2 regions of the Cellulomonas taurus genome follow, and region 2 is predicted to be linked to the other one. Evidence: riboswitches for the same ligand, from Rfam matches in the RefSeq annotation. Region 2 holds a riboswitch; the other holds the start of a gene.
The links. A riboswitch is a leader RNA that binds a small molecule or an ion and turns the genes downstream of it on or off. The one in region 2 is predicted to bind S-adenosylmethionine.
Positions count from the first base shown of each region.

Region 1: it holds a riboswitch for S-adenosylmethionine, as region 2 does, so the genes downstream of both, HGK68_RS00430 (methylenetetrahydrofolate reductase) here and HGK68_RS14125 (aminotransferase class V-fold PLP-dependent enzyme) in region 2, are expected to answer to the same signal.

Region 1 is NZ_CP051884.1:92,114-107,883, forward strand. Features, by position in the region: gene HGK68_RS00410 (YeiH family protein) at 1-524, shown strand, start outside; gene HGK68_RS00415 ((deoxy)nucleoside triphosphate pyrophosphohydrolase) at 591-1,025, shown strand; gene HGK68_RS00420 (Hsp20/alpha crystallin family protein) at 1,139-1,567, shown strand; gene metE (5-methyltetrahydropteroyltriglutamate--homocysteine S-methyltransferase) at 1,670-4,012, opposite strand; gene HGK68_RS00430 (methylenetetrahydrofolate reductase) at 4,020-5,015, opposite strand; SAM riboswitch class I at 5,020-5,114, opposite strand; gene HGK68_RS00435 (peptidase C14) at 5,305-7,512, shown strand; gene HGK68_RS00440 (Gfo/Idh/MocA family oxidoreductase) at 7,748-8,686, opposite strand; gene HGK68_RS00445 (hypothetical protein) at 8,910-9,431, opposite strand; gene HGK68_RS00450 (IclR family transcriptional regulator) at 9,676-10,542, shown strand; gene HGK68_RS00455 (Gfo/Idh/MocA family protein) at 10,708-12,243, shown strand; gene HGK68_RS00460 (ABC transporter substrate-binding protein) at 12,298-13,557, shown strand; gene HGK68_RS00465 (carbohydrate ABC transporter permease) at 13,561-14,478, shown strand; gene HGK68_RS00470 (carbohydrate ABC transporter permease) at 14,475-15,371, shown strand; gene HGK68_RS00475 (NAD-dependent epimerase/dehydratase family protein) at 15,377-15,770, shown strand, end outside.
Region 2 is NZ_CP051884.1:3,037,913-3,053,682, reverse strand. Features, by position in the region: gene HGK68_RS14160 (hypothetical protein) at 1-62, shown strand, start outside; gene purS (phosphoribosylformylglycinamidine synthase subunit PurS) at 125-412, shown strand; gene purQ (phosphoribosylformylglycinamidine synthase subunit PurQ) at 412-1,083, shown strand; gene HGK68_RS14145 (hypothetical protein) at 1,358-1,894, shown strand; gene HGK68_RS14140 (O-succinylhomoserine sulfhydrylase) at 2,030-3,250, opposite strand; gene HGK68_RS14135 (rhodanese-like domain-containing protein) at 3,247-3,654, opposite strand; gene HGK68_RS14130 (DUF1737 domain-containing protein) at 3,651-3,848, opposite strand; SAM riboswitch class I at 3,853-3,946, opposite strand; SAM riboswitch class IV at 4,044-4,159, shown strand; gene HGK68_RS14125 (aminotransferase class V-fold PLP-dependent enzyme) at 4,204-5,565, shown strand; gene HGK68_RS14120 (pentapeptide repeat-containing protein) at 5,611-6,234, opposite strand; gene HGK68_RS15980 (hypothetical protein) at 6,380-7,999, opposite strand; gene HGK68_RS14110 (hypothetical protein) at 8,075-8,767, opposite strand; gene HGK68_RS15975 (hypothetical protein) at 8,802-9,359, opposite strand; gene HGK68_RS14100 (MaoC/PaaZ C-terminal domain-containing protein) at 9,425-10,300, opposite strand; gene HGK68_RS14095 (3-oxoacyl-ACP reductase) at 10,297-11,661, opposite strand; gene HGK68_RS14090 (acetyl-CoA C-acetyltransferase) at 11,658-12,968, opposite strand; gene HGK68_RS14085 (TetR/AcrR family transcriptional regulator) at 13,065-13,667, shown strand; gene HGK68_RS14080 (acyl-CoA dehydrogenase family protein) at 13,710-15,770, shown strand, end outside.

The DNA of each region.
Region 1 (15,770 bases), 490 kb from region 2:
CCCTGGTCACCGTCTACGGGTCGCTGGCGATCGTCGCGCTGCCGGTGCTCAGCCGGGTGATCGGGCTCGACGACCGGACCGCCGGACTGTGGGCCGGGATGTCGGTGCACGAGGTGGCCCAGGTGGTCGCGGCGGCCGGGACGATCTCGGCGGCGGCGCTGACCGTGGCGATCGTGGCGAAGCTGGCCCGGGTGCTGCTGCTCGCGCCGCTGGTCGCCGGGGCGGGGGTGCTGCGGCGCCGACGGCACGACACGGTGGGGCAGCGGACGGCGCCGTGGGTGCCGGTGTTCGTGATCGGCTTCGTGGTCGCGGTGCTGCTGCGCACGGTGGGTGCGGTGCCCGACCCGCTGATCGACGTGGTGAAGCCGGTGACCACGATCGCGCTGGGGGCGGCGATGGTGGCGCTCGGCAGCCAGATCCACCTGGGGCGGCTGATCCGGACCGGCGGGCGACCGCTGGTGCTGGGTGCGCTCGCCACCCTGGTCGCGGGCGGCGTGAGCCTGCTGGGCCTGATTCTGGTCTAGGCATTCCCGGTTCTGCTGAGCGCTGACCAGCACCGGGCCGCGACCGTCGGCTGGCAGACTGCGACCGTGCCCGACTCTCCTCGCCTCGTGGTGGCCGCTGCCATCGTCGACGACCTCGACGCCCCCCGGTCGCTGCTCGCCGCTCGCCGATCCGGCCCGGTGTCGCTCGCCGGTCGGTGGGAGTTCCCCGGCGGCAAGGTCGAGCCGGGCGAGACGCCGGTGGACGGTGTGCACCGCGAACTGCGCGAGGAACTGGGCGTCGACCTGCGGCTCGGCGCGGAGCTGGTCGGACCGGACGGTGGTGCTTGGCGCCTGTCGGACGCGTACGAGATGCGGCTCTGGCTGGCGGTGGTCGTCGGCGGCGAACCGCGGCCGCTGGTCGAGCACGACGAGCTGCGCTGGCTGCCCGCGGGCGACTGGCACCAGGTGCCGTGGTTGGACGCCGATGTGCGGATCGTGGACGCGTTGGCGCAGCACGCGGAGCAGCTCGCCCGGGACTAGCACTCGACGGGTGAGAGTGCTAAAACATCTCCTGTAGCCCATCCGGTGGGACACCGGATCAGCTTTCCGGCCCCGGGCGGTCCGGGGCTCGGCATCGAAGGAGGTGACGGGCTGTGGCTACTCGTTTCGACCCGTTCCAGGAGATGGATCGGCTGATGACGCAGGTGCTCGGCGCCGACCGGGCGGCGGCCCAGATGCCGCTGGACCTGTATCGCTCCGGCGACCACTACGTCGCGCACGTCGACCTGCCGGGCGCCGACCCGGGCTCGATCGACGTGAACGTCGACGACCGCACCCTCACGATCCGCGCCCAGCGCACGCCGCGGTCCGAGGAGGGTGTGCAGTACCTGGCCAAGGAGCGTCCGACCGGCACCTACGCCCGGCAGCTCACCGTCGGCCGTGGTCTGAACCTGGACGCGATCAGCGCCTCGTACACCGACGGCGTGCTCACCCTCACCATCCCGGTGGCGGAGGAGGCCAAGCCGCGCCGGATCGAGGTGCAGACCGGCTCCGCGCCGACCAGCATCGAGGCATCGGCCTGAGCTGACGACGAACGGCCGGGCCGGAGCGGGATGCTCCGACCCGGCCGTTCGGCTGTCCAGACCCAGCAAGATCCGACAGGACCCAGCAGGGCTCAGCAGGGCTCAGGCGGTCGGCACCGCCAGGCCCGCGCGAACGGTGCCGGTGGCGGCGACCATGTGCTCCAGGGACGGGGTGACCTCGGCGTAGCGGCGGGTCTTGAGGCCGCAGTCCGGGTTGACCCACAGCTGCGCCGGGTCGATGGCGCCGACCGCGGTGCTCAGCAGCCCGGTGACCTCGGCCTCGGAGGGCACCCGCGGGGAGTGGATGTCCCAGACGCCGGGGCCGATCTGACGCGGGTACCCGGCAGCGGCGATGTCGGCCAGGATCTCCATCTTGGAGCGCGCGGCCTCGATGGAGGTCACGTCGGCGTCCAGGCCGTCGATCGCGCCCATGATCTCGCCGAACTCCGAGTAGCAGAGGTGGGTGTGGATCTGGGTGTCCGGACGCACCCCGGCGGTCGCCAGCCGGAACGAGCGCACCGACCAGTCCAGGTAGGCGGCGTGGTCCTCGGCGCGCAGCGGCAGCAGCTCGCGCAGGGCCGGCTCGTCCACCTGCACGATGGCGATCCCGGCGGCCTCCAGGTCGACGATCTCGTCCCGGAGGGCGAGCGCCACCTGGTTCGCGGTGTCGGCGAGCGGCTGGTCGTCGCGGACGAAGCTCCAGGCCAGGATCGTCACCGGGCCGGTGAGCATGCCCTTGACCGGCTTGCTGGTCAACGACTGGGTGTACCGGGTCCAGTCGACGGTGATCGGCTTCGGCCGGGAGACATCGCCCCACAGGATCGACGGACGGGTGCAGCGCGAGCCGTAGGACTGGACCCAGCCGTTGCGGGTGACGGCGAAGCCGTCCAGGTTCTCCGCGAAGTACTGCACCATGTCGTTGCGCTCCGGCTCGCCGTGCACCAGCACGTCCAGCCCGATCTGCTCCTGCAGCTCGACCACGCCGCGGATCTCCGCCTTCATCGCGTCGTCGTACTGCTCGGCGGTCAGCTCACCGGCGACGAAGGCGGCGCGGGCCTTGCGGATCTCCGGGGTCTGCGGGAACGACCCGATGGTGGTGGTCGGCAGCGGCGGCAGGTTCAGCCGGGCCTGCTGGGCGTCCCGGCGCTCGGTGTAGGCAGCGCGGCCGAAGGCCGACTCCTCCAGACCGGCGGCCCGCTCGCGCACCTCGGGGCGGACCACCCCGGCGGCCTCGGCCCGGGACCGACGGGCGTCGGCGGCGGCCAGCAGCTCGGCGTGCACCGCCTCGCGGCCCTCGGTCAGACCGGTGGCGAGGGTGACGACCTCGACCACCTTCTGGTCGGCGAAGGCCAGCCACGACTTCAGGGTGTCGGCCAGGTCCGGCTCGTCCTGCACGTCGTGCGGCACGTGGAACAGGGAGGTGGAGGTGCCGACGGCGGTCTGCTCGGCGCCGAGCCCTTCCAGCCGCTCCAGGGTGGTGAGTGCCGCGTCCAGGTCGGCGCGCCAGATGTTGTGGCCGTCGATCACGCCACCGACCAGCACCTTGTCCGCCAGGGCCGCCCGGGTCGCGTCGGAGACGGTGGGCAGCGAGCCGCGGACCAGGTCCAGGGCGACGCCCTCGATCGGTGCCTCGGCCAGCACGTCCAGTGCCTCGCGCAGCTCGCCGTAGGGAGCGGCCACCAGCAGAGCCGGGCGATCGTCCACGGCCAGCTCGGCGCCGAGCACCTGGTAGGCGCGCTCGGTCGCGGCCAACAGCCGGTCGGCGTCGACGCCGGTGGAGTCGGAGACCAGCGCGGGCTCGTCGATCTGCACCCAGGTGGCACCGGCGGCCTTGAGCGCCCGGAGCAGCTCGACGTAGACCGGGAGCACGTCGTCGAGGCGGTCGATCGGGGCGGTGCCGTCGGTGCTCTTGGCCAGGGCCAGGAAGGTCACCGGTCCGACGATCACGGGCCGGGTCAGCACGCCGTCGGCCAGCGCCTCGGCGAACTCCCGCACCGGTCGGTCCGAGGAGTAGGCGAAGGTGGTGTCGGCACCGATCTCCGGCACCAGGTAGTGGTAGTTGGAGTCGAACCACTTGGTCATCTCCAGCGGCAGGTCGTCCCCGCGGCCGCGCGCCACCGTGGAGTACCCGGCCAGGTCCAGCCCGCCGTCGGCGTCGCGCAGGTCGGCGAACCGCTCCGGCACCGCACCCAGCACGACAGCGGCGTCCAGCACCTGGTCGTAGAAGGAGAAGGCACTGGGGATCGCCGGCAGCGTGGTGCTCAGACCCAGCTCGGCGAGCCGGGTGCGGGTGCGGCGGCGCAGGTCGGCGGCGGTGGCCTCGACCTCGGCGGCGGTGGAACGTCCGGCCCAGAACGACTCGATGGCCTTCTTGAGCTCACGCCGGGGTCCGATGCGCGGGTAGCCCAGGACGATGCCGGCGGGGAACGGGTGGGTGTGGGTCATCTTCGCCTCAGCTGGTCGGGACAGGAGTGGGTGACACGCTCACCCGGGCGGCCCTCGGTGCGCCGTCGCCGCCGAGTCCGGCGCCGTCGAGCAGGTCGAGAGCAGGTCCTGCGTTGTTGAAGGTGTAGAGGTGGACACCGGGGGCGCCACCGTCGAGCACCGCGTTCACCAGGTCGATGCCCAACCGGGTGCCCACCCGGTGCCGGGCTGCCGCCTCGGTCTCCGGGTCGAAGGCGTCCAGCCGGGACAGCACCGACTCGGGCACCTCGACGCCGGTGAGCTGCTGCACCCGGCGCAGCCGCGCCGGGTCGGTCATCGGGATGATGCCGGGCACGATCGGGATGGTCACCCCGGCGTCCCGGGCCAGCGCCACCAGCTCCAGATAGGAGGGGGCGTCGTAGAACAGCTGCGTGATCGCGAAGTCGGCACCGGCTGCCTGCTTCGCCAGCAGTGCGGCGATGTCCTGCTCCCGGGTGCTGCCCGCCCCGGCGTTGCCGCGCGGGAATGCGGCCACCGCCACCGACAGCGGCCGCACCGTGGCCCGGACCGCCTGGGCCGGGCTGGAGGCACAGCGCCGGGCCTCGATCTCCCGCAGCAGTTCGACCAGGGCGCTCGCGGTGGGCAGACCGTCCGGGTGCGCCTGCCAGGAGCCGTCGGTCGGCGGGTCACCGCGCAGGGCCAGGAAGGCCCGCACCCCCTCGTCCAGGAACTCTTCGACGGTCGCCGCCAGCTCGGCCCGCGACGTCCCCACGCAGGTGAGGTGGGCGATCGGGGTCAGGGAGGTCTCGCGCAACAGTCGGCGGACCAGGGTCCGGGTGGTGTCCCGGGTGGAACCGCTCGCCCCGTAGGTCACCGACACGAAGTCGGGCCGCACGTCGGCCAGTGCCCGGACGGTGGACCAGAGCTTGGGCGCGGCGTTCGGGTTGCGCGGCGGGTACAGCTCGAAGGACACCGTGGGTCGCTCGATCGCGCCCAGACCGTCGGGGTACTCACCTGCGCTCATGCTTGCTCCATCGGTCCTGGCGGAAGCACCCGCACCCGCTCTCGCGGGGGGTTGCTGCGACGTCGACGAGCCAGGTCTCTCGGTCGCTCTGGATGGGTGGCGCAACGCTAGGTCTCCGGGGCGGAGGCTGGCAAGCATTCCTGTCATGTCAGGCCCGGGCCGTTGACACCCGGTGCCGCGCGGCCATAGCTTCGGCGCCATTCGCCCGGCCGTCCGCCCAGCCCGCGCCCGGTCATCCGAACGCCCGGCACCTCCGTGTGGAGCTCATCCACCGATCCAGGAGGTTGTCATGCGTCTGCACCGCTCCGACCCGACCGAGTCCGTCACCGTCGACGACCCGGCTCCGGCCACCCCAGCCCGTCGCAGCCTGCTCCGCCTCGGCGGGGTCTCGGTGCTCGGGGCCGCCGCCGTGCTCGGCACCGCGTCCACCGCGCAGGCGGGCGGGGGCGCCGGTGCCGGATCCGCGCGCAGCGTGCCCACGGTCGCCGACCTGCGCGCCCTCAATCCGAAGAAGGACGACGTGGTGCTGGTCATCGGCTACGCCGCCGCCGGTGACGGTGGTGCCCTGCTGATGCGCTGGGATGCCGCCTCCACCGCCGAGCCGAACGGGGGCACCGTGATCGCCCGGGCCACCTCCCCGGCGACCGGCCGCTGGCACCTGGTGCACGAGGGCACCGTCGACTTCCGGCAGTTCGGCGTGCTCGGCCCGGACACCCCGGCCGACGACGCGCTGGATGCCCTGGTCGCCGACCCGACGGTGCGGCGGATCGAGGCGCACACCGACCTGAACTTCGTCCGGCGGCACCGGTTCAGCCGCTCCGACCTGGTGCTCGACTTCGGCAACCACCTGGTCACCACCGAGGGGATCGAGCCCGCGGCGGCCAACGACCCGTTCGCTGCCGTGCTGTTCTTCCAGGGCGCCGTCACCGATCAGGTCGTCACCGGTGCGCTGCCCTCGGACCTGCCCGAGCAGGTCGACATCCTGCCGGTGCCCGACTCCGCGGCCTTCACCGTCGGGCAGTGGTGGGCGGTGCAGACCAACCCCCGGCCCGGTGGCGGCAGCGCCGAACGGGAGCTGATGTACCTGCTGCAGATCACCCAGATCGTCGACGGCACGCATGTCCGGGTCGGCTACAAGACCGGCTGGGCGCTCACCGCCGGGCGCACCCTCACCTGGACCCGGGTGGACCCGGTGCAGCGGGTCACCGTGCAGCGGATGCGGTTCCTGGGCACCGGGTCGGACCAGATCACCGGCTCGCACCCGGTCGCCTTCGAGTACGCCACGCACTGCGACGTGCACCAGATCGACGCCGAGCGCACGTTCTGGCCGGTGATCATGCGGCGGTGGAACACCACCTACGTCACCTCCCAGTGCTCGCTGCGCAATCCGGTCAGCGTGACCCTGGGTGGTGCGGGGTACCTGACCCAGCAGATCAGCTGCCTGTACGCGCAGGTCCGGGACTGCCGCACCTCGAACGCCCGCCACCTGAACGACTTCACCTGCGCTGCGTACTCGATGGTGCAGAACTGTCACGGCGACGGGGACGTGCAGGGCCCGTTCGTCACCCACGGCCAGTACGAGCACGACCTGACCTACATCGGGAACAGCGGGCTGATGACCTTCGCCAACTCCGGGGCGACCTGGGGTGGTCGCGCGAAGCGGGTGACCGTCCGGCAGCAGGTCACGGCGCTGTTCTTCGCCCGGGTCGGGGTCATCGACCTCACCCTGGAGGACTGCCAGGTAGTCAAGGACCCGAGCATGCCGGACTACCCGAGCTGGATGTGGGTCAACGCCGACGGTCTGCAGATGCGCGGCTGCCGGGTGGACGCCCGGTTCCAGCTGTCCCAGGCCACCGCGGTGTCGGCGCGTCCGACGGTGATCGAGGACTGCGTGATCGGGTTGACCGCGGCGGATGCCACCCTGCCGTTCATCGCGGCGAACGTGACCACGCCCGTGCATCTGGTGCGCACCACGATCACCGGCCTGGACGGCGCCACGACCTCCTGGCAGGGCACCGGCCCGCTCACCCTCACCGGGTGCACGCTGCGCGGGAAGGGTGCGGACGGTGCGTCGGCCCCGGTGCCGGTGGCCGCCGGCCGGCTGACCCTGGACGGCACGGTACTGGAGAACACCGGCCTGGTGCTGAGCGGGGCTGCCGACCAGGAGTTCGCGGCGGTGGGCACCCGGGCGTCCGGTGGGCCGTCGACCGGTGCGGTGTTCGGGCGGTCGACAGGTGGCGGCCGGGTGGTGAGCTGGAGCTTCGAGGGTCACACCGGTATGGCGGGACGGGCCGATCTGGGGCACATCCGGGTCACCGAGGGGGTCAACCACTACCGGGCGACCGGGTCGACCTTCGTCGGCGGAGCCTTGCAGCTCGGCGGGTTCGCCACTGGGTCGACGCTGCTGCACACGGGTTGCGTCGAACGGGGCGTCACGCGGGAGTCGATGCCCCCGACCGGGCCCGGTGTGCTGACCGACGGGAACCTCATCGTGTGACTATTCGGCCCTACCGAACAACGCCAGGCTTTACAGAACCGTAACGCTGAGCTGTTGCCCTGGGGTCGGCCGCTTGCTTGAATGCACTATCCGTTCGGTCGTGCCGAATGGCGTTTGGAAAGCTCTTGGCGGAGCAGCAGGACCCCGGGGATGACGGTCGGGCTGGACCCCACCCCACACGAGAGGCGGCACCTCGGTGCCGCCTCTCGTGCGTCCGGGCCGGGAGACGCCGGACTCATCCGCAGACCTCGGCCAGCACCCGCGCCGTGTCCACCAGCTCGGCGCCGGTCAGCGGCCAGGCGCCCTGTCCAGCCGCCACCGCGTGGACGAAGCCCAGCAGCCCGGGGCGCAGGTACTCGTCGTCCAACGGCAGCGGCGCGTCCACCCCGGGGCCACTGATCCGCCAGCCGTCGAACGGCCCGAGCTCGATCACCGCGCGGTCCGCCCCCACCGCGATCTCCGCGACCCGGCGGTCACCGCGATCGGACACCCGCAGCACCCGAGGTGCCTCGGCCGACGCGCGCGGGGCCAGCGCCCCCAGCGCCGCCTCGACGGCATGGACCCCGAGGAAGGCGCGGCCACCGTGCGGGGAGCCCGGATCGAACGGTCCACAGACGCGCACCGTGATGCCCTCGGCCGAGTCGACGGCGTACTGCGCCCACCGGTGGCTCGCCTGCTGCACCGAGGGATGCCAGCGCAGCGCCGAGGACGAGGTCAGCAGCGCCCCGCTGCGCTCCGCCACCGCGACCAGGGCCTCCGCATCCGCGGGGTCCGCGACGAAGGGCTTGTCCACGAACACCGGCAACCCGGCGGCCAGCAGCGGTGCGGCCAGCGTGCGATGGCTCCGCGGGTCCCGGGTCGCCACGATGGCGGCATCGCAGCCGTGGGCGAGGGCCGCCCGCAGCGGGTCGGGAGCCCCGTGGTCGGACGAACCGGGCTCGTGACGGTCGGGTAGGCCGGCCGCATGCGGGCCGTGGTGGTCGGACGAACCCAGCCCGTGATGGTCGGGCAGACCGGCCGCGCGCCGGAGCTGGGTGAGCCGGTCGGCCGGGACCGGCTCGACCACCGGGGCCCAGAGCGCGCCGATCCGGGCGGGCCCCAGCCGTCCGGTGCTCGCCAGCCGGACGATCTGGTCCACGTGGGAGGACGCCAGGCCGATCACGGCGAGGCGCATGGGATTCCTCCGGGGCAGCGGTGGCAGCGGACCTGAGTGATCGTAAGCGCTTCCGGCGGGCGCGTGACCAGGTGCTTGAGTGCGAATGCACCCGGAGTTGAGTAGTGCACGCCCTGGATGCGGGGCGGGGGAGGGCGTAGGCTGGTGCGTGTTCCGGGCAGTAGCCCGGGAAAGTGGACCCGAGACCCTTCCGGACGGTTGTGGCGCTCGGGTTTCGCGCTGTCTAGACCGTTCTTGTATGCAGGATGAGCGCGCGGATCGACCGGCGGGCGGGGCCTCCGCGAGCCCAAGCCCAGGCGATGGCGTCGGGGATGGCGAGTAGTTGCTCCTCGGCGGGAGCGAGGTGCCGGTACTGGGGAGAGGGACGACCTCCCAGGGCGTCGAACAGGCGATGGCGGTCGCGTTCTTCCGCTCCTGCCTCGCGCTCGATCACCAGCAGGCGGACATCGGCACGCACGGCGTCCCGGATCAAGGCGTCGAGGCACGCGGCCCGGCGGGCCACGTCCGACCGGCCGTCGCTCACCGCCCGGTACACCGTCACCGCCGGCCCCACCTCCCGCAGCACCCCGACGATCTGCCGCTGCCGGGAGGGTGACTCCTTGACCATGTGCAGTCGCCGCTGACCGGGCCGCAGGAGCGCGCGCAGCGCTCGCCGGGCGTCGGCCAGCGCTGCCTCGGGCAGGGCGGCGGCGACCAGCAGGTAGTCGCGCTTCTTGCTCTCGTCGACGAAGACGTGGTCGGGCATGGTGCATCGTGACCTGCGAGGACACTGCTGTCGGGGTTATCCACAGGCCAGTTCCGGCGCGGTGGCGGTTCAGGCGATTCGCACCCCGTGCGCCGGCTCCGAACCCGGTGACGGCGACGCGAGGCGGGGGTATCGGCGCCGCGCCGGCAGGTGGAGTCGTCGCTCGGGACGCTTCGCCTAACCCTGGTCGGCGATGCCGAACAGCGGTTAGCCTGACGGCCCGACCACGACCAGGGGGACACCGATGGCGAGCAGCACGATCAGACCCGAGGCCGAGGAGGACTCCCGGTACTGGGTGAAGTCGGTGTCGCGGGCGGTGGACGTCCTGGAACTCCTGGCGGCGCAACCGCCGGGTGAGCCGATGTCGGTGACGGACATCGGCGCGGCCCTCGGCCTGTCCAAGAGCGCGGTCTTCGCGACCCTGCACACGCTGACCCGGCGCGGCCTGGTGGCGGACGAGGGCAGCGGGATGACCCGCCGCTACCGACTCGGGATGGCGCTGGCCCGGTTGGGGTCGCAGGCGCTGGCGCAGACGTCGCTGCGGGATGTGGCCCGGCCGCACCTGGTGGCCCTGGCCCGCGGCACCCGGTCGACGGCGCGGTTGGCGACCCTGGTGCAGGACCAGGCGGTGGTGATCGACCAGGTCGGTGGCAACGAGCGCGTGCGGCTCGACCTGCGCATGGGCTCGCACGAGCTGCCGCACTCGACCGGTCTGGGCAAGGCGATCCTGAGCTGCCTGCCGCCGGAGGAGATCCGCGCGATCGTGGACCGGGTGGGGCTGGTGCGCCGGACCGCCCGGACGATCGTGGACCCGGACAGCCTGGTCGCCCACCTGGCGGAGGCCCGGATCGCCGGGTACGCGTTCGACGACGAGGAGGACGCCGACGGGGTGTTCTGCATCGGGTCGCCGTTGTTCGGTCACGACGGGGCCTGCCTGGGTGCGATCTCGATCACCGGCCTGAAGCTGGATCAGCCGTCCTGGCACTACCAGGAGCTCGGCCGCGAGGTCCGGGACACCGCCCAGCGGATCAGCCGTGACCTGGGCTACGACCCCGAGGCCGAGGTGATCACGGTGGTCGGGGTGGTTGACGACCCCGAGCAGCAGGACTAGCGTCCTCGCAATCGCGGAACAGTCCCCAGCCCGGGACGATCCGTGCGCAGGCCAGCCCCCTGCGCTCCGCCGCTCGGTCGGCCCTCGATGGGGAGGGACGACCGGGACGCTTTCTCCCGACGCCACGACGCACGACCGCCCGACGATTCAGAGGCGGTCGGCAGCATGGCAGCACGTCCCGAGAGCGACATGTCGCCCCGGCAGATGCCGGTGGGCTCGCTGGCGCGTGCCGTCGCGGCGGGCGAGGTGCAGGCGGTCGCGCCCGCCACCGACGGCACCCCAGCAGCACACCGGACCGCCCCGGAGGCCCCCCAAGCCGCGGACGGCGCGCACTCGGCCACCCCGGTCTCCCCGACCGCCCCCGCCACCCCCGCGCCGACCCCGTGGCAGCACACCCCCGCCCCCCGGCCCGCCGACGCGGTGCGTGGCCTGCCGCCGGTGACCATCGCCCTGGTCGGCGCGGGCAACCGCGGTCAGTCCTACCTGTCCTGGGCGCAGGCCAACCCGGACCGTGCCCGCCTGGTGGCGGTGGCCGACCCGCTGGCCGAGCGGCGGGCGGCGGTGAGCAGCGGGGACGCGTCGGTGCGGCAGTTCGACGACTGGCGGGAGTTGGCGGCGCAGGGCCGGATCGCCGACATGGTGATCGTCTCCACCCAGGACCGGCAGCACGCGGAGCCGGCGAAGGCGTTCGCGGCGCTGGGCTACGCGGTGCTGCTGGAGAAGCCGATCGCGCCCACCGAGGCCGAGGTGCGGGAGATCGTCGCCGCGGTCCAGGACACCGGCGTGCTGTTCGGCGTCTGCCACGTGCTGCGGTACACGCCCTACACCGACCTGGTGAAGGAGGTCGTCGACTCCGGGGTGCTCGGTCGGCTGATCGACGTGCAGCACCTGGAGCCGGTCGGCTGGTGGCACATGGCGCACTCCTACGTGCGCGGGCCGTGGCGGCAGGAGTCGACGTCGGCGCCGATGCTGCTGGCCAAGAGCTGCCACGACCTGGACTGGCTGCGCTACGTCACCGGGCTGCGGATCGAGCAGGTGTCGAGCTTCGGGTCATTGACCGAGTTCCGCCCGGAGAACCGCCCGGCCGAGGCGGCCGACCGCTGCCTGGACTGCGTGCTGGAACCGACCTGCCCGTACTCCGCTCCCCGGTTGTACCTGGGCACGCTGCGCGCCGACGGCCCGGTGTGGCCGGTCAGCGTGATCACCTCCCGCACCGACGAGGCCGGGGTGATCGAGGCGCTGCGCGACGGTCAGTACGGGCGGTGCGTGTGGGATTCCGACAACGACGTGGTCGACCACCAGGTGGTCGCCATGCGGCTGGAGGGTGGGGCGGCGGCGACGTTCACCATGACCGCCTTCTCCGAGCAGACCCACCGGCAGACCAGGATCTTCGGCTCGCACGGCTTCGCCGAGGGCGACGGCGAACGGGTCCGGGTCGTCGACTTCCGCACCAACACCACGCACGTCCTCGACTCCGGGGTGCTGGGCGGCTCGAACGCCGCCGGTGACCACGGCGGCGGCGACAGCGGGTTGATGGACCACTTCACCGCGGCGGTCGCCACCGGTGATCGCGGCTGGGTCCGTTCGGGCCCGGTCGAGTCGTTGGACAGCCACCTCGCCGTGTTCGCCGCGGAGGATGCGCGGCACTCCGGCGCGGTGCGCACGGTGGGCCAGGTCGACGACCCGGTCCCCACGCACTGAACACCCAGCACCATCCACCGAACCCTCCCCCTGGGTTCTGATGAAGGAGATGCGATGAGACTCGTGACGAAGTCGCTGGTGGCCACCGGAGCCGCCTGCACCGTCCTGCTGGCGGGCTGTTCGTCCTCGGGCGGCGGCGGTGGCAGCACGACGGCCGACGGCGAACTGTCCGGTGAGGTCACCATGTGGACCTACCCGGTGATCGCGGACGAAGCGGCGCACCAGGCGTTCTGGGACAAGCAGGTCGAGGCGTTCACCGCCGAGCACCCGGATGTCACGGTGAAGGTCGAGATCTACCCCTGGGCCGGGCGGGACGAGTCGCTGACCACCGCGATCGCCTCCCAGACCGCGCCGGACGCCGTCTACCTGATCCCGGACCAGCTCGCCGTCTACTCCTCGTCCATCGAGCCGATCGACGACTACCTCTCCGACGAGCACAAGGACGATCTGCTCGCCAACGTCAAGGACTCGATCACCGTCGACGGGCAGATGCTCGGCTCGCCGATCCTGACCAGCGCCAACCCGCTGGTCTGCGACAAGGCGGCCTTCGACGCGATCGGCGCCACCGAGTACCCGACCACCTGGGACGACCTGATGGACGTCGCCCCGGACCTGAAGGCGCAGGGCATCTACGCCACCAACTACTGGGGATCGCCCGAGGTCACCCTGAACATGACGTTCTACCCGCTGCTGTGGCAGGCGGGCGGTGACGTGTTCAGCGAGGACGGCAGCGAGGTGGCCTTCGACTCGAAGGAGGGCGAACAGGCGTTGCAGTACCTGGTCGACCTGAACGAGGGCGGCTACCTGGAGCCGGACCTGATCACCACCACCCCCAGCATCGAGCAGACGGCGCTGGCCCAGAACAAGGTGGCCTGCACCTGGCAGTCCGGCCCGGCGGACGTCGAGCCGTACTGGGGCACGGAGAACATCGTGATCCAGCCGCCGCTGACCGAGTCGGAGACCATCGGCTACGGCACCGTCGGCTCGCTGTCGATGCTCAAGGGCTCGGACGCCAAGGACGCCACCGGCGCCTGGATCGACTTCGTGACCAGCGCCGAGCCGGTGACGGAGTTCGTCACCACCGCGAAGATGTTCTCCCCGCTGACCTCCACCGGTGAGCTCTACGCCGACGACCCGGTCTACGGCGCGATCGAGAAGACCATCCCGGACACCACCGTCGGCCCGGTGAACGAGCACGCCCGTGAGGTGATGGGCGTCCTCGCACCGGAGATCCAGGCGGCGCTGCTCGGCAAGAAGTCGGCCGAGCAGGCACTGAAGGACGCCGCCAGCTCCGCCGACGCGATGCTCGGCTGATCCATGACAGCTGCGACCGTCGAGAAGACGACGCCCCGGGGTCGCCGGGGCCGAGGCACCATGTCCCGCTGGGACGCCCGGATCGGACTGCTGTTCGCTCTGCCGGTGTTCCTGCTGTTCCTGGCGTTCCGCTTCGGCCCCGCGATCGCGGGTGTCGGCCTGAGCCTGTTCGACTACGACATCTCCGGCTCACTGGAGTGGGAGGGTCTGGCGAACTTCGACCGGATGATCCACGACCCGGTGTTCTGGCAGTCCCTGCGGATCACGGTGCTGTACTCCGTGCTGGCGGTGCCGCTGTCGGTCGGGATGTCGCTGGTGATGGCCCTGGCGGTGCGGCGACGGTTCCGCGGCGTCGGCTTCTTCCGGTCGGTGTTCTTCCTGCCGGTGATCACCTCGCTGGTGCTGGCCGGGACCGTGTTCGTCTGGGTGTTCTCCACCGGCGGCCCGGTGTCGTCGATCTCCAGCGCGCTCGGTGGCAGCGGCCAGTCCTGGCTGTCGTCGACCACGCTGGTGATCCCGGCGCTGGTGCTGGTCGGGGTCTGGTCGCGGTTCGGCTACGGGATGTTGATCCTGCTGGCCGGGCTGCAGGACGTGCCCCGTGAGCTGGAGGAGGCGGCGCTCACCGACGGCGCGAACGCCTGGGCGCGGTTCCGGTACATCGTCCTGCCGCACCTGAAGCCGTCGCTGTTCTTCCTCGCGGTGATCGAGACGACCGCCAGCTTCCAGGTGTTCGACCTGATCTTCGTGATGACCCAGGGCGGTCCGGCACGGGGCTCCTACACCCTCGTCTATCTGCTCTACGACCAGGGCTTCAAGTACGTCGACTACGGCTATGCCGCCGCGATCGGGGTGGCGCTGTTCGCGATGACCCTGGTGGTGGCGCTGATCCAGCGCCGATTCCTCGGGAGGGAACCGAAGTGAGTGCTCCGACGATGCCCCCGCCCGTGGTGGACGCGCCCGCGCCGCCGACCGCCCGTCGTCGCCCGTACCGGGCCCTGGAACCGACCCGGGGCGGGAAGATCCTGCGCGGCATCCTGCTCAGCCTGGGTGCGGTGGTGACGCTGTTCCCGTTCTACGCGATGGTGATCATCGCGCTGAAACCGGAGACCGCTGTGCAGTTCCCCGGGTCGTTGCTGCCGTGGAACCTGGACACCTCCTCCTTCGGTGAGGTGCTGGCCGGCAAGGACATGGTGCGGTGGTTCCTGAACACCGTCATCTACTCCGTGGTGTCGGTGGTCCTGGTCCTGCTGTTGGCCTCGATGGCCGGGTACGCCTTCGCCAAGAAGCGGTTCCCGGGGCGGGAGGCGATGTTCTGGTCGTTCCTGGCGATGGTCATGGTGCCGTACCACGTCACCCTGATCCCGACGTTCATCGTGCTGGCCCGGATGGGCGGGGTGAACACCTACTGGGGTCTGATCCTGCCGACCCTGGCGAATGCCCAGGCGGTGTTCCTGATGCGGCAGTTCATCAAGGGCCTGCCGGACGAATTGTTCGAGGCGGCCAAGATCGACGGCGCCGGGGAATGGCGCACCTTCGTCCAGATCGTGCTGCCGCTGTGCAAGCCGGTGCTGGCCACCCTGGGCACCTTCGTCTTCCTCTGGCACTGGAACGACTTCCTGTGGCCGCTGATCATCGGCAAGAGCGCCGACATGTGGACGCTGACCGTGGGCATCGCGTCCCTGCGGCAGCAGCAGGTGCCGCTGTCGGTGGTGCTGGCCGGATCGGTGGTCGCGCTGGTGCCGATCTTCGCCGCCTACGCGGTCGCGCAGCGGTCATTCCAAGAAGGTGTCGCGCACACCGGGATCAAGGGTTGAAACCGATGTTCACTTCGCAGAACGAGCTGGAGGACCGGCTCACCACTCCGTCACCGGCCCTGGTCGCCGACCTGTCCCGGTCCGCCGGCGACCTGGTGATCCTGGGTGCCGGCGGCAAGATGGGGCCGACGCTGGCGGTGCTGGCCCGACGGGCGCTGGACGCGGCGGGCAGGACCGGCGACGCGGTGCACGCCGTCTCGCGCTGGTCCGATGCCGCCCAGGCCGACCACCTGCGCGATCAGGGGGTGTCGGTGCACGCCGCCGACCTGCTCGCGGACGACGAGCCGGACCTGCCGGACGGTGCCGACGTGCTGTTCATGGTCGGCGCGAAGTTCGGCTCCGCCTCCGCCCCGTCCTGGGCGTGGGCGGTCAATGCGGCGCTGCCGGACCGGATCGCCC
Region 2 (15,770 bases):
TGCTGCACCGCTACCTGTCCGGCGACGCACCGGCGGGCCTCGGCATCGTGCGGCTCCCCTAGGGGTCCTGGCGATCGGTATCCTGGCACCGCAACGCTCCACCGCCGCGAACCAGGGAGTACCTGTGGGACGAGTCGTCGTCGATGTGATGCCCAAGCCGGAGATCCTCGACCCGCAGGGCAAGGCGGTGGCAGGTGCACTGCCCCGGCTGGGATTCGGCCAGTTCACCGCCGTCCGACAGGGCAAGCGGTTCGAGCTGGAGGTCGAGGGCCCGGTCACCCCCGAGGTGCTCGCCGCCGCCGCCGAGGCCGCCGAGCAGGTGCTGTCCAACCCGGTGATCGAGGACGTGGTCCGGGTCGCCGACTACGAGGCAGATGCTGCCGGAACGATCGTCTCCGAGGGCCTCGCCTGATGGCGACCATCGGTGTCGTCACCTTCCCCGGCACCCTGGACGACCGGGACGCCGCGCGCGCCGTCCGGCTGGCCGGTGCCGAGCCGGTGTCGCTCTGGCACGCCGACGCGGACCTGCACGGCGTGGACGCGGTCGTGCTGCCGGGTGGCTTCTCCTACGGGGACTACCTGCGGGCCGGGGCGATCAGCCGGTTCGCGCCGGTGATGGGCGAGGTCGTCGAGGCCGCCGGCCGGGGCCTGCCGGTGCTCGGCATCTGCAATGGCTTCCAGGTGCTGACCGAGGCGCACCTGCTGCCCGGGTCGATGATCAAGAACGACCACCTGCACTTCGTCTGCCGGGAGCAAGTGCTGACGGTGGAGAACGCCGACACCGCCTGGACCCGGGAGTACACCGCGGGGGAGCGGATCACCATCCCGCTCAAGAACCAGGACGGCCAGTACGTCGCCGACGAGCGCACCCTGGACGAGCTGGAGGGCGAGGGCCGCGTGGTGTTCCGCTACGCCGACCACAACCCGAACGGCTCGCGCCGCGGGATCGCCGGGATCACGAACGCCGCCGGGAACGTGGTCGGTCTGATGCCGCACCCCGAGCACGCGGTCGAGCCGGGCTTCGGTCCGGGCGTCGACGGTCTCCGCTTCTTCACCTCGGTGCTGCGCGCGCTGGTCTCCTGACCCGCCCCGAGCCACCCGCTCGCGACCGCGAAGCCCCGTCATCGAGATGACAGTCGTCGACGCTTGACGGCCGGCCCTGCGGCGTCTTCTGTCATCTCGATGCGGAAGAGCAGGGCAGGTCCGGGATGTGGACGGGTAGTGGTGCGGTGGTCCGGGCCGTGGGTACGGTGCGGGGGTGTTCCTGAGCCGGGTGTGTTGTCGCTGACGCGATGACCCCTGCGCGCGTGCGGCCGGACGGCCCCGTGCGCACCCGCCTCACCCGAGGACACCTCCCATGGCTCAGCCCGTTCTTGACCACATCGCGCTCGCCCCGTCCCGCCCGGCGCTCTCGGTCGTGCCCACCCCGACCCCGACGATCGCCCTGCACGCACCGGCCGGCGCCGGGATCGAACACCGACCGGGCGACAGCGCCGAGCTGCTGATCGCCGCCGCTCGGGCCGACGTGATCCGGTTGGCGTTCTCCGCCGACCTGTCCACTGTCGCCGAGCTGACCTCCTGGGTCGACCTGGCAGCTCAGGGCATCGCCGCGGCCGGTCGGCAGCGGCACCAGGTGACCCTGCTGCTCGACCTGGACGTGGTGCTGGCCGTGGACGAGCGGGCAGCCCGGCGCAAGCGTGCCGACCTGGAGTACCTGGACGCGCTCACCGGCCTGACCTGGTCACCGGCCGCGACCCGCGTCGTCACCACCGCCGATCTGCTGCTGGCCGAGCTGCGCGAGCTGGCGGAGCGGACGGGGGTGGACGGCCTGGTGCTGCACCCGCTGACCGAGGGTGCCTGGGTGGAGACGGAGCTGCGCCGACTGGTCGCGTGATCTGCGCGGTCGCAGAGTCGAGCCGGGGTCGACCAGGCCGACGCAGGGGCATGCGGCTTCCGGGCCGCGGGTCGAGGGCGCACCCAGGTCCCCGGCCGGTCGGTAGGTGCCCTGCGCACCCAGGTCCCCGGCCGGTCAGTCGTCGAGCGCCTGGGCCAGGTCGTCGATCAGGTCCTGCGGGTCCTCCAACCCGACCGACAGTCGGATGGTGGACTCCCCGATCCCGACCGCCGCTCGTCCGGCGGCGCCGAGCTTGCGATGGGTGGTGGTCGCCGGATGCGTGACCATCGACTTCGCGTCACCGAGGTTGTTCGAGATGTCGATCACCCGGAGCCGGTCCAGCACCCGGAACGTCGACTCCTTCGATTCCTGGTGCAGGGTGAAGGTCGCCACGGTGCCGCCGCCGTCCTGCTGGGTCAGCGCCAGGGCGTGCTGCGGGTGCGAGGGCAGATAGGGGTAGCGGACCTGGGCCACCGCCGGGTGCTGTTCCAGCCAGGTGGCGACGGTCAGCGCGGAGGCGGTCTGGTGCCGCACCCGCAGGGACAGCGTCTCCAGGCCCTTGAGCAGCACCCAGGCGTTGAACGGGCTGAGCGACGGCCCGGTGTTGCGGATCAGGGTCTGCACCGGCCCGTGCACGAAGTCGTCGCTGCCCAGGATCGCGCCGCCGAGCACCCGGCCTTGCCCGTCGATGTGCTTGGTCGCCGAGTAGACGACCACATCCGCGCCGAACAGCAGCGGCCGGGACAGCACCGGGGTGGCGAACACGTTGTCGACCACCACGACCGCACCGGCGGCGTGGGCCAGCGCACTGACCCGGGCGATGTCCACCAGGTCCTGCATCGGATTGGACGGCGTCTCGAAGAACACCACGTCAGCCGGGGTGGCGAGCGCCTGTTCCCACTGCTCCGGCACGTGGCCGTCGACGTAGTCGGTGCGCACGCCCCACTTCGCGAGGATCTCGTCGAAGATCACCACCGACGACCCGAACAGCGCCCGGGCGGCCACGATCCGGGAACCGCTGCCGACCAGGGCCGCGAGCGCCGTGAACACCGCGCTCATCCCGGAGGCGGTGGCGTAGCAGGCCTCGGCACCCTCGATCAGGCGCAGACGTTCCTCGAAGGTGCTCACCGTCGGGTTGCCGTAGCGGGAGTACAGGAAGCGATCCGACTCCCCGGCGAAGGCCGCCTCGGCATCGGCGGCGCGGTCGTAGACGTAGCCCTGGGTCAGGAACAGCGCCTCGGAGGTCTCGTGGAAGCCGCTCCGCACCGTGCCGCCCCGCACCGCCAGGGTGTCCGGCCGCAGGGTGTCCCGGGGGAGGGTGCCGTCCTGCCAGTCGCCGGGCCCCGCCGCCGTCACAGCGACCGCCAGGGCAGGCCTTCGGCCCGCCAGCCCCAGTGTCCGCGGGCCCCGTCCGGCCCGACATCGCCCTCGAAGCCGGTCAGCACGTTGTACGACGGACCGATCCCGGCGGCGGTGGCGGTGGTCGCCGCGGCGACGGAGCGCACGCCGGATCGGCAGAGGAAGACCACCGGACGGCCGTCGGTGACACCCAGCTCCGCCAGCTGCGCCAGGAAGTCGGGGTTCGGTCGACCCTGTCCGTCGACCCACTCCACGAAGCCCACCCGACCGTCCAGGTCGGGCACGCCGATGCTGCGCCACTCGCCCTCGGTGCGGACGTCGACCAGCAGGGCTGTCGGGTCGTCGGCGAGCAGCTCCCAGGTCTGCTGGGGGGTCAGATCACCCGCGTATCCGGCGCTCACAGCGGACGCACCGTCGGCTCGGGGGCGGTCGGCAGGATCACTGCCTGCGCGACGATCACCCGGTCGCCGTCGTAGGTCGCGGTCGGGCTGCCGTACAGCTGATAGCCCTCGGCCAGCGCGGCGCTGACCCGCTCGCAGAACGACCGGTCGTCCGGTCCGGTGAGCAGGCGGTAGGGCAGGGGTGCTTCGGTCATCGCTCCTCCATCGGTCCTGGCGGTAGCACCCTGGGCCGGTGTGGCCTGGGTTGCTGCGGCGTCGTCGAGCCAGATCTCTCGGCCGCTCTGGATGGTGTGCGGCGACCATAGTCAGCCGGGGCCGTCGATGCCAGGACCGACCGCACTGTGAGCAGCTCTTGACGGATCCCGAACCGCCGGTTCATCGTGGGCGCAGGTCATGAGTGCCAGCGCGTAGCCCCGGCTTGCTGGCCGGCAACCCTCCCTCCGCGGCGGGGTGCCCCGGGTGACGACCTGGCCCAGCACCGTCCGGTGCTGAGCAAGCGCGGGGTCCGCCGGGTCATGTCGGCGACCCTCCACCTGTCGGAGGTCCACCATGTCCACACCCACCCTGAACCGGGTCGACGTCCTGCTGCCGGTGGTCGGGGGTGACACCCCGGTCCCGCTGGTCGACGGCCGCACCGTGCCGTACGCCAACCTCGACTACGCGGCGTCCGCCCCCGCTCTGGAGTCGGTGGCCGCCCGGGTGACCGAGGTGCTGCCGCTGTACGCCTCGGTGCACCGCGGTGCCGGGTACCTGTCCCAGGTGTCCACCGCGCTGTACGAGACGTCGCGGCAGACGATCGCCCGGTTCGTCGGCGCCCGGGACGAGGACGTGGCGGTGATCGTGCGGAACACCACCGACGCGCTCAACCTGCTGGCCGGGTGCGTGCCGGGCGCGGTGCTGGTCCTGGACTGCGAGCACCACGCCAACCTGCTGCCCTGGGTGCAGACGACCGGCGGCGACGACCGGCGCGCGACGGTGCTGACCAGCGGCCCGACCGCCGCCGCCACGCTCGAGCTGCTGCGGGAGGAACTGGCCCGCACCCCCTACGCGCTGGTCACCGTCACGGGTGCGTCGAACGTCACCGGGGAGAGCCTGCCGCTGGCCGAGCTGGTCGCGCTCACCCATGAGGCCGGGGCGCGTCTGCTGATCGACGGCGCGCAGCTCGTCCCGCACCGTCCGTTCTCCCTCGTCGACTCCGGCGTCGACTACGTGGCGTTCTCCGGTCACAAGACCTACGCCCCCTTCGGCGCCGGTGCGCTGGTCGGTCGCCGGGACTGGCTGGACCAGGGCAGGCCGTACCTGGCCGGGGGCGGCGCCGTCCGGGACGTGCGCACCGACCGCACACTGTGGCAGCCCGCCCCGGCGCGGCACGAGGCGGGGTCGCCGAATGTGCTCGGTGCGGTGGCGCTGGCCGCCGCCTGCGAGGAACTGGCCGCGCTGCCGGCCGGGGCGCTGGTCGCCCACGAGCACGCGCTGCGCGAGCGGCTGACCGACGGGCTGTCGGGGATCGCGGGGGTCCGGGTGCTGCGGCTGTGGCCCGACTCCGTTGACCCGGTGGGGGTCGTCTCCTTCACTGTCGGGGAGGACGATCCGGGACTGGTGGCGGCCTACCTGTCCGCCGAGTGGGGAATCGGCGTGCGGGACGGCCGGTTCTGCGCACACCCCCTGCTGGCTCGGCTCGGCGTCACCGGCGGTGCGCTGCGGGCATCCGTCGGGGTCGGCACCCCGGTGGAGGCGGTGGACCGGCTGATCGACGCCCTGCACGCCTGGACCACCGAGGGACCGCGGGCCAGGTACGCCGTGGTGGACGGCTGCTGGGCGGTGGAGGACGACCCGCGACCCGGGGTGCACGGGATCGACGCGCTCGCGGCCACCGCCGCCGCGGGGTGCGGGCCGGTGGTGGAGGACTAGCGCACGACGCGCTGCTGGTGGTCGGACCGGCGGGCTCGGGTGGGCCTAGCGATCCACCACGACTCCGAGGTGGTCGGCCAGCGCTCCGGCCAGGTCGTACAACTGCTCGGGGCTGATCGTCGCCCCCCGCAGTCCGGCGGTGCCGTCGAGCGCCTGCAGCTCCGCGCCGCGCAGGTCGGCGTCCCGCAGCTGTGCCCGGGTGACGTCCAGCCGACGGACCTGACATCCCTCGGTGCGCAGCGCGCGCACGGTCGCCCCGGCCAGGTCGAGGTCGCCGATCGTGCAGTCGACCAACCGCAGCTCGCGCACCGTGGCGTCCCGGAGATTGAGGTAGTCGATCTTGCCGCCGCGGATCGTCACCCGGTCCCACGCCGATCCGAAGACCTCCAGCGCGCCGAACCGGCACCCCTCGACCGTCACGTCCCGCCAGGTGGCCGAGCGTGCACGGACCGTCCCGGCCCGGCACTCGGTCAGGGTGGTGTCGATCAGGTGGGCGTGGTCCAGGATCGCCCCGTCGAGGTCGCAGCCCCGCAGCAGACACTCGACCAGCCGGGCGCCTTCGCCGTCGGCGCCGACCAGGTCAGCACCGTCCAGCAGCATCCGATCCAGGTCGGCCTCCGGCTCCAGGGAGCCGAACCAGGGGTCGAGTGCATCCGTCGGAGTGGCCATGCCGCTCACTGTGGCACGGCGCGCCCACACCCGGTGGTGCTCGACCCCCTGACGAGCGCCACCGGGTGGGGCATGCGTCCCGCGGTCCTGGCCACGGGAGTCGTGGGTGGTCGGCCGACCGAGGGTGTCGGTCGGCCGACCACGGTCACCGGAGGGAGGCGCTGCCCGTCCGACGCAGCAGCACGCCGGACGCCAGCAGTGCCAGGGCGAGCAGCGCCATCGGCACGTCGTGCCCGCCGGTGGTGGCGAGGGCGGCGGGTCGCATCGCCTCCGAAGCCAGCAGCGCCGAGCTGATCGCGTCGGCACCCAGGGTCGAGGTCAGCCCGCCAGTGCTGACGGTGCTGACAGTGCTGACGGTGCTGACGGTGGGGTCGACCGCACCGTCGACGCCGCCGCCGGTGACGACGGTGGGGTCGGTGCCCGGAGTGGTCGGGTCGGTGCCCGGCTCGCCGCCGGGGGCGGTCGGGTCGTCCTCGCCCGGGGTGCCGCCGTCACCGGGGGTCGTCGGGGTGCCACCACCGGGGGTCGGCGACGAACCGACCTCGGTGATCGTGCCGTCCCCGAGGACGCCGACCGCGATCGTGCCCAGCTCCACCGGCACGGTCACCGGCAGGTCGATCACACCGGTGCCGGTGGTGGGCGCCGGGGCGCCCTGCTGCTGCCCGCCGGTCGAGGTGATCGTCCCGTCGCCGAGGACACCGACGGCGAGGGTGCCGACGGTGACCGGTGCGGTGATCGGGGCGCTCACCGCCGCGTCGTCCGAGGACGGCGCGGGGGTGCTGGTGGCGGGCTGGGAGGTCCCGGTGGAGGTGATGGTGCCGTCACCGAGGATGCCGACCGCCACCGTGCTGAGGTTCACCGGAGCGGTGATCGGCGCGGCGACCGCGGGGTTGTCGGAGTTGTCGGTGGGGCTGGCCGCAGGAGTGGTCGGTGCGGATGCCTCCGGGCCGGTGATGGTCCCGCTGCCGAGGACTCCGGCGGCGATCCCGGAGACCTGCACCGGGGCAGTCACGGGTGCCGACACCACTCCCTCACCGGTGGGCGTCGCGGGTGCGCCCTGTCCGGCGTCAGTCGAGGTGATCGTGCCGTCGCCCAGGACTCCCGCGGCCACGCCGGAGACGGTCACCGGCGCGGTGATCGGTGCGGCGACCAGGGTGCCGTCCGCGTTGGTGTCGCCGGCGGGATCGGTGGCGACCTCCGGCGTGGAGCCTTCGGTCGCGGTGATGGTGCCCTCGCCGAGCACCCCCGCGGCGATGCCCGAGACGTTCACCGGCACCGTGACCGGTGCGGAGACCAGGGTCTCGTCGCTGCCGGTCGGCTCGGCCGGTGCTGCCGGTGCTGCCGGTGCTGCCGGTGCTGCTGGTGCTGGGTCGGCGGGCGCGGTGACCGTGCTGTCGCCGAGGACCCCGACCGCGACATCGGAGACGGTGACCGGGACGCTCACCGGGACCTGCACCAGGGGTGCGGGCTCGGCCGCGGGTGCGGGAGCCGGTGCTGCCGGTGCCGGAGCCGGAGTGGCGGGGGCTGCCGGAGCCGTGGTGGCGCCGTCCCCGCCGATGCCGACCGCGACGTCGGTGACGGTGATCGGCACGTCGACCGGGACGTCCAGGATCGGGGTGTCGCCGATGCCGACGGCGAGGTCGACGGAGATGCCGGTGGTCGGGTCGGTGTCGCCGGGGTCTGCCTGAGCGACTGCCGTGCCGACGGCGATCAGGCCGCCGGTCAGGAGCGCCGTGTGCAGCGCTCGCCGGATGATGGTGTGCATGGTCGTGCCCTTCGTCTGAGTCGGATGCCCGAGGACGGGCGGGTGGCGGATGCCGCGCTGCGGCGGCCGCCGGACTCAGGCGGGGGAGTTCGGGATGTCGAGGAACGGCGCGGCAGCCAGGCTGCGGTGCGCCTCGGTGAGGACGGGACGGCCCAGCGGGATGCTGCTCGACGCCGAGGTGAGCTCGGCGGAGTCGGTGCCACGCTGGGTGCTGGTGGAGCCGGAGCCGGTGGACGCGGTGCCCTCCGGGGCGGCCGGGACGGTCGGGGCACCGGAGTCGTCGGTGCTGACGGCGGCGGGCGGCGCGGTCCGGGGCTCGACCACGGGCGTCACCGCCGTGCGCGGACCGACCGCGGGCGCGGTGCGTGCGGGGGCGTGGTCGGCGAAGGTTGCGGGCTCACTCGGCGGCAGCATCGACGCGACGGTGGGCTGTGCGGCGGGACCGGTGCTGTGCGGGTCAGGCGTCGTGGTCGGCGGGGCCGGGGATGGGGCCACGGGGTGCTCACGCGGGGGGAGCACCGGGTCGAGGGGCGGGAGCACCGGTTCCAGCGGGGTGAGCACCGGATCGAGCGGAGTCACCACCGGATCCAGAGCGCCCAGCACCGGATCGAGGGCGCCCAGCACCGGGTCCAGGGTGGCGGTCACCGGGCGCAGGACGGGCGTCAGCGGGTCGAGCACCGGGCCGAGGATCGTGGTCAGCGGCGGGGCGAGCGACTCGGTGAGCGGGGCCAGCGCGTCCGCCACCGGGGTGAGGATCGGTGTGGTCACCGGAGCGAGAGCGTCGGCGACCGGGTGCAGGAGGTCATCCGCGATCGGGTCGAGCGGGGAGGTCGGGTCCGGCGCCCCGGGAGTCGTCTCCGGCACCGCTCCCTGCTGCGGGGCAGCGGTGTCCGCGGCGGGCATCGCGGCCGTACCGCCGACCGGGGGTGCCGCCGGGCTGGGTGCCGCGGGAGGAACTGGTGCCGCTGGTGCGGGAGCCGGGCTGGCCGGAGCCGGAGTGGCCGGGGCCGGAATGGGAGCCGGGGTGGCCGGAGCCGGGCTGGCCGGGACCGGAGCTGCGGGGGCTGCCCGGGGCGGGAGCCGGGGCTGCCGGGGCGGGGGACACGGGAGCGGGCGGGGCGGGAGCCGGTGCCGCCGGCGCTTGCGCCCCGGTCACCGTCCCCACCACCGAGCCCAGCGCGTCGCCGACCGGCGTCAGCACCGTGGACAGCACGCCGCCGGCGGGCGGTTCCGGCTCGTCGGCCCGGGCGGAGCCGGGGCCGAACACCAGCGCGCCGATCATGATCCCGGCCGCGCCGATCAGGGTGAGCAGCGCACGGCGCAACCACGGGTGGTACCCGGTCGCTCGTGTCGCTCTCATCGATGCCCCCTGCATGAAGTCAGCTACCTCACGGTGTGCCGCACCTCACAGGCTCGCAACTCGACTCACTCGGATGGCAGAGCGTCCACCCGTCCGTGCAGGTGCAGCTTCCCCCGGTTGGCGTCCCACACGGTGTAGCCGTAACCGGTCTGGTCCCGGTGGATCGCCACCGTGGGGTTGCTCGGCAGCAGGACGGGTGCGGCGAACTCGACGGTCCAGCTGAACGCCTCACCCCGGGCCGACCCGACGGTGGCGAGGGCGCGGGCGGCGGTGTCCATCCCGTGGGCGATGGCGCGGGGGAAGCCGAAGGCCTTGGCGCTCAGTGCGGAGAGGTGGATCGGGTTGGCGTCACCGGAGACGGCGGCGTACCGGCGGCCACGGTCGGCCGGGTACCGCCAGCGGGCTGTCGGGGTCGGGGGATGGAAGTCGGCGCGATCGGGGCGCGGGGGCACGTCGGCATCCGGTAGGTGGACGCCCGGTGCCAGGTAGGTCGACACCCCTCGCCAGGCCGGGTCCGCGGCGCCCGGGTCGGTCACGCTGTGCACCGTCGTCACCAGGTCGACCTGGGTCCCCCGGTGGTGCGCGCGCAGGTCCACCGCCCGCGCCCGCACCTCCAGCGTCTCGCCGAGCTGCACCGCCCGCCGCTGGGTCACCCGGTTGGCGAGGTGCACCATGCCGAGCAGTCGCAGCGGGAAGTCCGGCCGGGCCATCAGGGCGGTGGCGACCGGAAAGGCCAGCACGTGCACGAACCCGGCGGGCAGCTGGTCGGCGGCCGGCTCGCCGAGCAGGTGCTGGTAGGCGGTGAGTCGGTCCGGGTCGGCCAGGACCCCGGTGACCCGGTACTCGACGTCGGGCAGCGCCGTGCCACCAGCACGCCGGGTGGCACCCCGGGCATAGAGCCCGGCCAGGCCCGGCACGGCAGGCAGGGTGACGACGGTCATCGGCCGACCATCGCCTGACCGCAGACCCGCAGCACCTGGCCGACCACACCACCGGCGGCCGGGGAGGCGAGGAACGCGACCGCCTCGGCGACATCCACCGGCTGCCCGCCCTGCTGCAACGACGACAGGCGCCGGGCGATCTGCCGGGTCAGCGGCGGCATCTTCGCGGTCATCTCGGTCTCGATGAACCCGGGGGCGACGGCATTTGCCGTGCCACCGAACGGGGCGAGCAACGGAGCGGTGGCCCGCACCATGCCGATCACCCCGCCCTTGGAGGCCGCGTAGTTGGTCTGGCCCCGGTTACCGGCGATGCCGGAGGTGGAGGCCAGGGAGACGATCCGGGGCGCGTCGGTGAGGTCGCCGCTGGTCAGCAGGGCCTCGTTGATCCGCAGCTGCGCGGCGATGTTCACCGCCAGCACCGACTCCCAGCGGTCGGGGGTCATGTTGGCGAGCAGCTTGTCCCGGGTGATCCCGGCGTTGTGCACCACGATGTCGAGGCGGCCGTGCCGTTCCAGGGCGTGCCGAAGGATGCGGTCACCCGCGTCGTCGGCGGTGACGTCCAGCTGCAGGGCGGTGCCCCGCACCCGGTTCGCCACCGTGGTCAGCGCCTCGCCCGCGGCCGGGACGTCGACCGCGATGACGGTGGCGCCGTCCCGGGCCAGGGTCCGGGTGATCGACTCGCCGATCCCGCGGGCGGCACCGGTCACCACGGCGACCCGTCCGGCGAGCGGGCGGTCCCAGTCGTCGGGCAGCGATCCGGCCTCGGAGTCGATGGCGAGCAGCTGGCCGTCGACGTAGGCCGAGCGGCTGGACAGCAGGAAGCGCAGCCCGCCGAGCACCGCGGGTGCGGTGACCGGCACCCCGTCGGCAACCACGAGGCCGTTGCCGGTGGCACCGCCGCGCAGTTCCTTGGCGAGCGAGCGCAGCACGCCGTCGATGCCCTGGCGGGCGGCGGCGAGGGCGGGTGCCTGGTCGTCCGTGGCGGGTCGAGAGACGGTGACGACCCGGCCGTGTCGGGCCAGGGTCCTCAGCACCGGCGCCAGGGTGAGCAGCGGGCCCGCCAGGTCCTGGGGGTGCTCGACCTCGGTGAGTACCAGGACGGCTGCGGCGAACCGGGTGCCGTCGTCCGGGTGGCGGCGCACGTCCAGGTCCCAGCCCGCGCGCTCGGTGGAGGTGCCGGAGAGGTAGCGCGCCAGTTCGTCGGCGTCCTCGCCCGCGCCGAGCACCAGCACCGGTCCGTCGAGCAGTGCGTCCCCCGGTCGGAACCGGCGCAGCGGGGTGGGCCGGGGCAGCCCGAGCTTCGTGGCGAGCGTGCCGGTGATGCCCTCGTTCACCAGGCTCAGGTACGTGTCAGTGCTCATGCCGACTCCAGGATCGCTGCGACGCCCAGTCCGCCGGCTGCGCAGACCGAGATGAGCGCCCGCGCCGTGCGGCCGGTCTCGGCCTTGCGGCGGGCCAGCTCCTTGGCGACGGTGGCGACGATCCGGCCACCGGTGGCGGCGAACGGGTGCCCGGCGGCGAGGGACGACCCGTGCACGTTGAGCTTCGACCGGTCGACGGTGCCGAGCACGTCGTCCAGACCGAGCCGGTTCACGCAGAACTCCTTGTCCGACCAGGCGGCCAGGGTGCTGGCGACGGTGGCGGCGAAGGCCTCGTGGATCTCGATCAGGTCCAGGTCGTCCAGGGTGAGTCCCTGCCGCGCGAGCAGGCGTGGCACCGCATAGGCGGGGGCCATCAGCAGCCCGTCCTCGCCGTGCACGAAGTCGACCGCGGCGGTCTCGGCGTCGACCACCACCGCCAGCGGCGTGAGTCCGTGCCGCGCCGCCCAGTCGTCGCTGCCGAGCAGGACGGTGGAGGCGCCGTCGGTCAACGGCGTGGAGTTCCCGGCGGTCATCGTGGCGGGGGTGTCGAGCCGGGTGCCGAACACCGGCTTGAGCTTGCCGAGCTTCTCCATCGACGTGTCGGGGCGCAGGTTCTGGTCCCGGGTCAGTCCTCGGTAGCCGGTGACCAGGTCGTCGAAGAACCCGGCCTCCCAGGCGGCGGCGAGTCGCTGGTGGCTGGCCAGGGCGATCTCGTCCTGCTGCTCACGGGTGATGCCCCACTGCGCGGTGGTCAACGCCTGGTGCTCGCCCATGGACAGGCCGGTGCGCGGTTCGGCGACGCCGGGGAAGGACGGGGTGAGGTCGCCGGGCCGGAAGGCGCTCGCGGCCTTGAGTCGTTGTTGGAGGGTCTTGGCCCGGTTCAGCGCGAGCAGGGTGTGCCGTAGTCCTTCGCTGACGGTGACCGGCACGTCGGAGGAGGAATCGACCCCACCGGCGACGGCCGACTCGATCTGGCCGAGCCGGATCTTGTTGGACACCGCGATCACGGCCTCCAACCCGGTGGCGCAGGCCTGTTGCAGGTCGTAGGCCGGGGTCTGGGCGGACAGCGGTGAGCCGAGCACCGACTCCCGGATCAGGTTGAAGTCGCGGCTGTGCTTGATCACCGCGCCGCCGACCACCTCGCCGAGGCGCTCGCCCTGCAACCCGAAGCGGGCGACCAGGCCATTGAGGGCTGCGGTGAACATGTCCTGATTGCTGGACCGGGCGTAGGCGCCACCGGCCCGGGCGAACGGAATCCGGTTGCCGCCCAGGATCACTGCCCGGGTGGTCTGCGACTTCTCTGGCATGGAACTGCTCCGCATCGTCGTCGATGTGCCTGGAACCGGGACGTTAGCCCCTTGAACCGATGTCCGAAACTCAGAGTACCTGATACCGTGCGTTCCGTGAGTTCGATCAGCCAGACCGCCGACGGTCGCTCCACCCGGTGGGACGACCACCGCGAGGCGCGCCGCACCGAGCTGGCCCGCGCCGCCCGCAAGGTGGTGCACCACCACGGTCCGGACGTCTCGATGGACGACATCGCCGCCGCCGCCGGGACCTCCAAGTCGATCGTCTACCGCTACTTCGTCGACAAGACCGGTGTGCAGCTGGCCGTGGCCGAGGAGGTCGTCGCCGACATCCGGGCCGCGCTGGTCGACGCCGCGCAGACCGCCGACGGTCCGCGCGCCGCGCTCCGGGCGATGGTTGGCACCTACCTGGCGATGATCGAGTCCTCGCCGAGCGTCTACACCTTCGTCACCCGGGACGGGTCGTCGGAGCATGTGGTCGACTCGATCACCGACCTGATCACCGCGGCCGGGGGCGGCAACCGGCTGTGGGCGGCCGGAGCGGTCGGATTCGTGCGCGGGACCGCCGAACTCTGGCTGCGCACCGAGCCCCGCGAGGACCCGGACCAGCTCGCCGACCAGATCACCCGCTGGCTGTGGACCGGCCCGGTCGCGCAGCTCGGTCGGGAGAGCCATCCTCAGCCCACTACCCCGCAGTAACCCACCACGCGTCAACGACGACGCCCACCCAGGGGAGCACGCATGACCACCACCGCACCGGTGTCGACCGACCCGACCCGCACACTGCGTCCCACCGGCACCGGCCAGCACACCGAGGCCGCAGAGCCGCGCATCGACGTCGCCGCACTGACCGACGTGCTGCTCGGCCGGTACGCGGACCTGCGCCGGGACGCCCGCGACCTGCTCACCCAGGAGCGGTTCTGGCGGATCGAGGGCCAGTCGGTCCCCGAGCACCGCGCCCGGGTGCTGGACCAGCTGCGGACGCTGGCCCGGGAGGGCAATGTGCACCGGGCGTTCCCGGAGCGCTTCGGGGGTGCGGAGGACCACGGCGGGTCGCTGGCCCGGTTCGAGGAACTGGTCACCGCCGACCCGTCGTTGCAGATCAAGGCCGGGGTGCAGTGGGGCCTGTACGCCTCGGCGATCCTGCACCTGGGCACCACCGAGCACCACGACCGCCTGCTGCCGGACGCGCTCAGCGTCGACGTGCCCGGCGCGTTCGCGATGACCGAGACCGGCCACGGGTCGGATGTCGCCAGCGTCGCCACCACCGCGACCTACGACCCGGCCACCGAGGAATTCGTCATCCACACCCCGTTCCGGGCCGCGTGGAAGGACTACCTGGGCAACGCCGGCCAGCACGGCACCGCGGCGGTGGTCTTCGCGCAGTTGATCACGGACGGGATCAACCACGGGGTGCACGCCTTCCACCTGCCGATCCGGGACGCCGCGACCGGTGAGTTCCTGCCCGGGATCGGCGGCGAGGACGACGGCCTCAAGGGCGGCCTGAACGGCATCGACAACGGCCGCCTCTGGTTCGACCACGTGCGGGTGCCGCGCCGTGACCTGCTCGACCGTTACGGCCAGGTCGCCGCCGATGGGACCTACACCTCGCCGATCGCCAGCCCCGGCCGCCGGTTCTTCACCATGCTCGGCACCCTGGTCCAGGGCCGGGTGTCGCTGGACGGTGCGGCGGTGAACGCGGCCCGGATCGGCCTGCAGATCGCCGTCACCTACGGCAACCAGCGCCGTCAGTTCCCCGGGGCGAAGGCCACCGACGAGGTGGTGCTGCTCGACTACGGCCAGCACCGCCGTCGACTGCTGCCGCTGATCGCCGAGACCTACGCCGCCGGGTTCGCGCACGAGCACCTGTTGGCGGCCTTCGACGACGTGTTCTCCGGGCGCAACGACACCGACGACGGCCGGGAGGAGCTGGAGACGCTGGCCGCCGCGCTCAAGCCGACCTCGACCTGGTTCGCCCTGGACACCCTGCAGGCATGCCGCGAGGCCTGTGGTGGCTCCGGGTTCCTGACCCAGAACCGGCTCACCTCGCTGCGCGCCGACCTGGACGTGTACGTCACCTTCGAGGGCGACAACACCGTGCTCTACCAGCTGGTGGGCAAGCGGCTGCTGACCAACTACGCGCGCACGGTCGGCGGTGACCCCGCGGTGATCGCCCGCCTGATGGCCGAGAAGGTCACCGACGCCGCCCTGCACCGGATGCCCCTGGCCCGGGCCGTGCAGACCCTGGTCGACGCCGGGGACGCGCGCCGCTCCGCCGGTCAGCTCCGCGACCCGCACACCCAGCGCGCCCTGCTGGCCGACCGGGCGCACACCATGATCGCCGAACTCGCCCAGGCGCTCCGCCCGGCCCGCCGCGCCGCCCCCGAGGTCGCCGCCGCCCTGTTCGACGCCCACCAGCACGAGATGATCGAAGCGGCCCGGGCGCACGCCGAACTCCTCTACTGGGAGGCGTTCACCCGCGGTCTGGACCAGGTCACCGACGCCGACACCCGGCAGGTGCTGACCTGGCTGCGCGACCTCTACGGCCTCACCGTGATCGAACGGCACCTGGCCTGGTACCTGCTGAACGGCCGACTCTCCGCCGGTCGTGCCCGGACCGTCACCTCCTACATCGAGCGGCTGCTGCTCCGGCTCCGGCCGCACGCCCAGGACCTGGTGGACGCCTTCGGGTACCGACCCGAGCACGTCCGCGCAGAGATCGCCTCCGGCGCGGAGGCGGCCCGCCAGGACGAGGCGCGGGCGTGGCAGCGGGCCCAGCGGGCATCGGGGGAGGCGCCGATC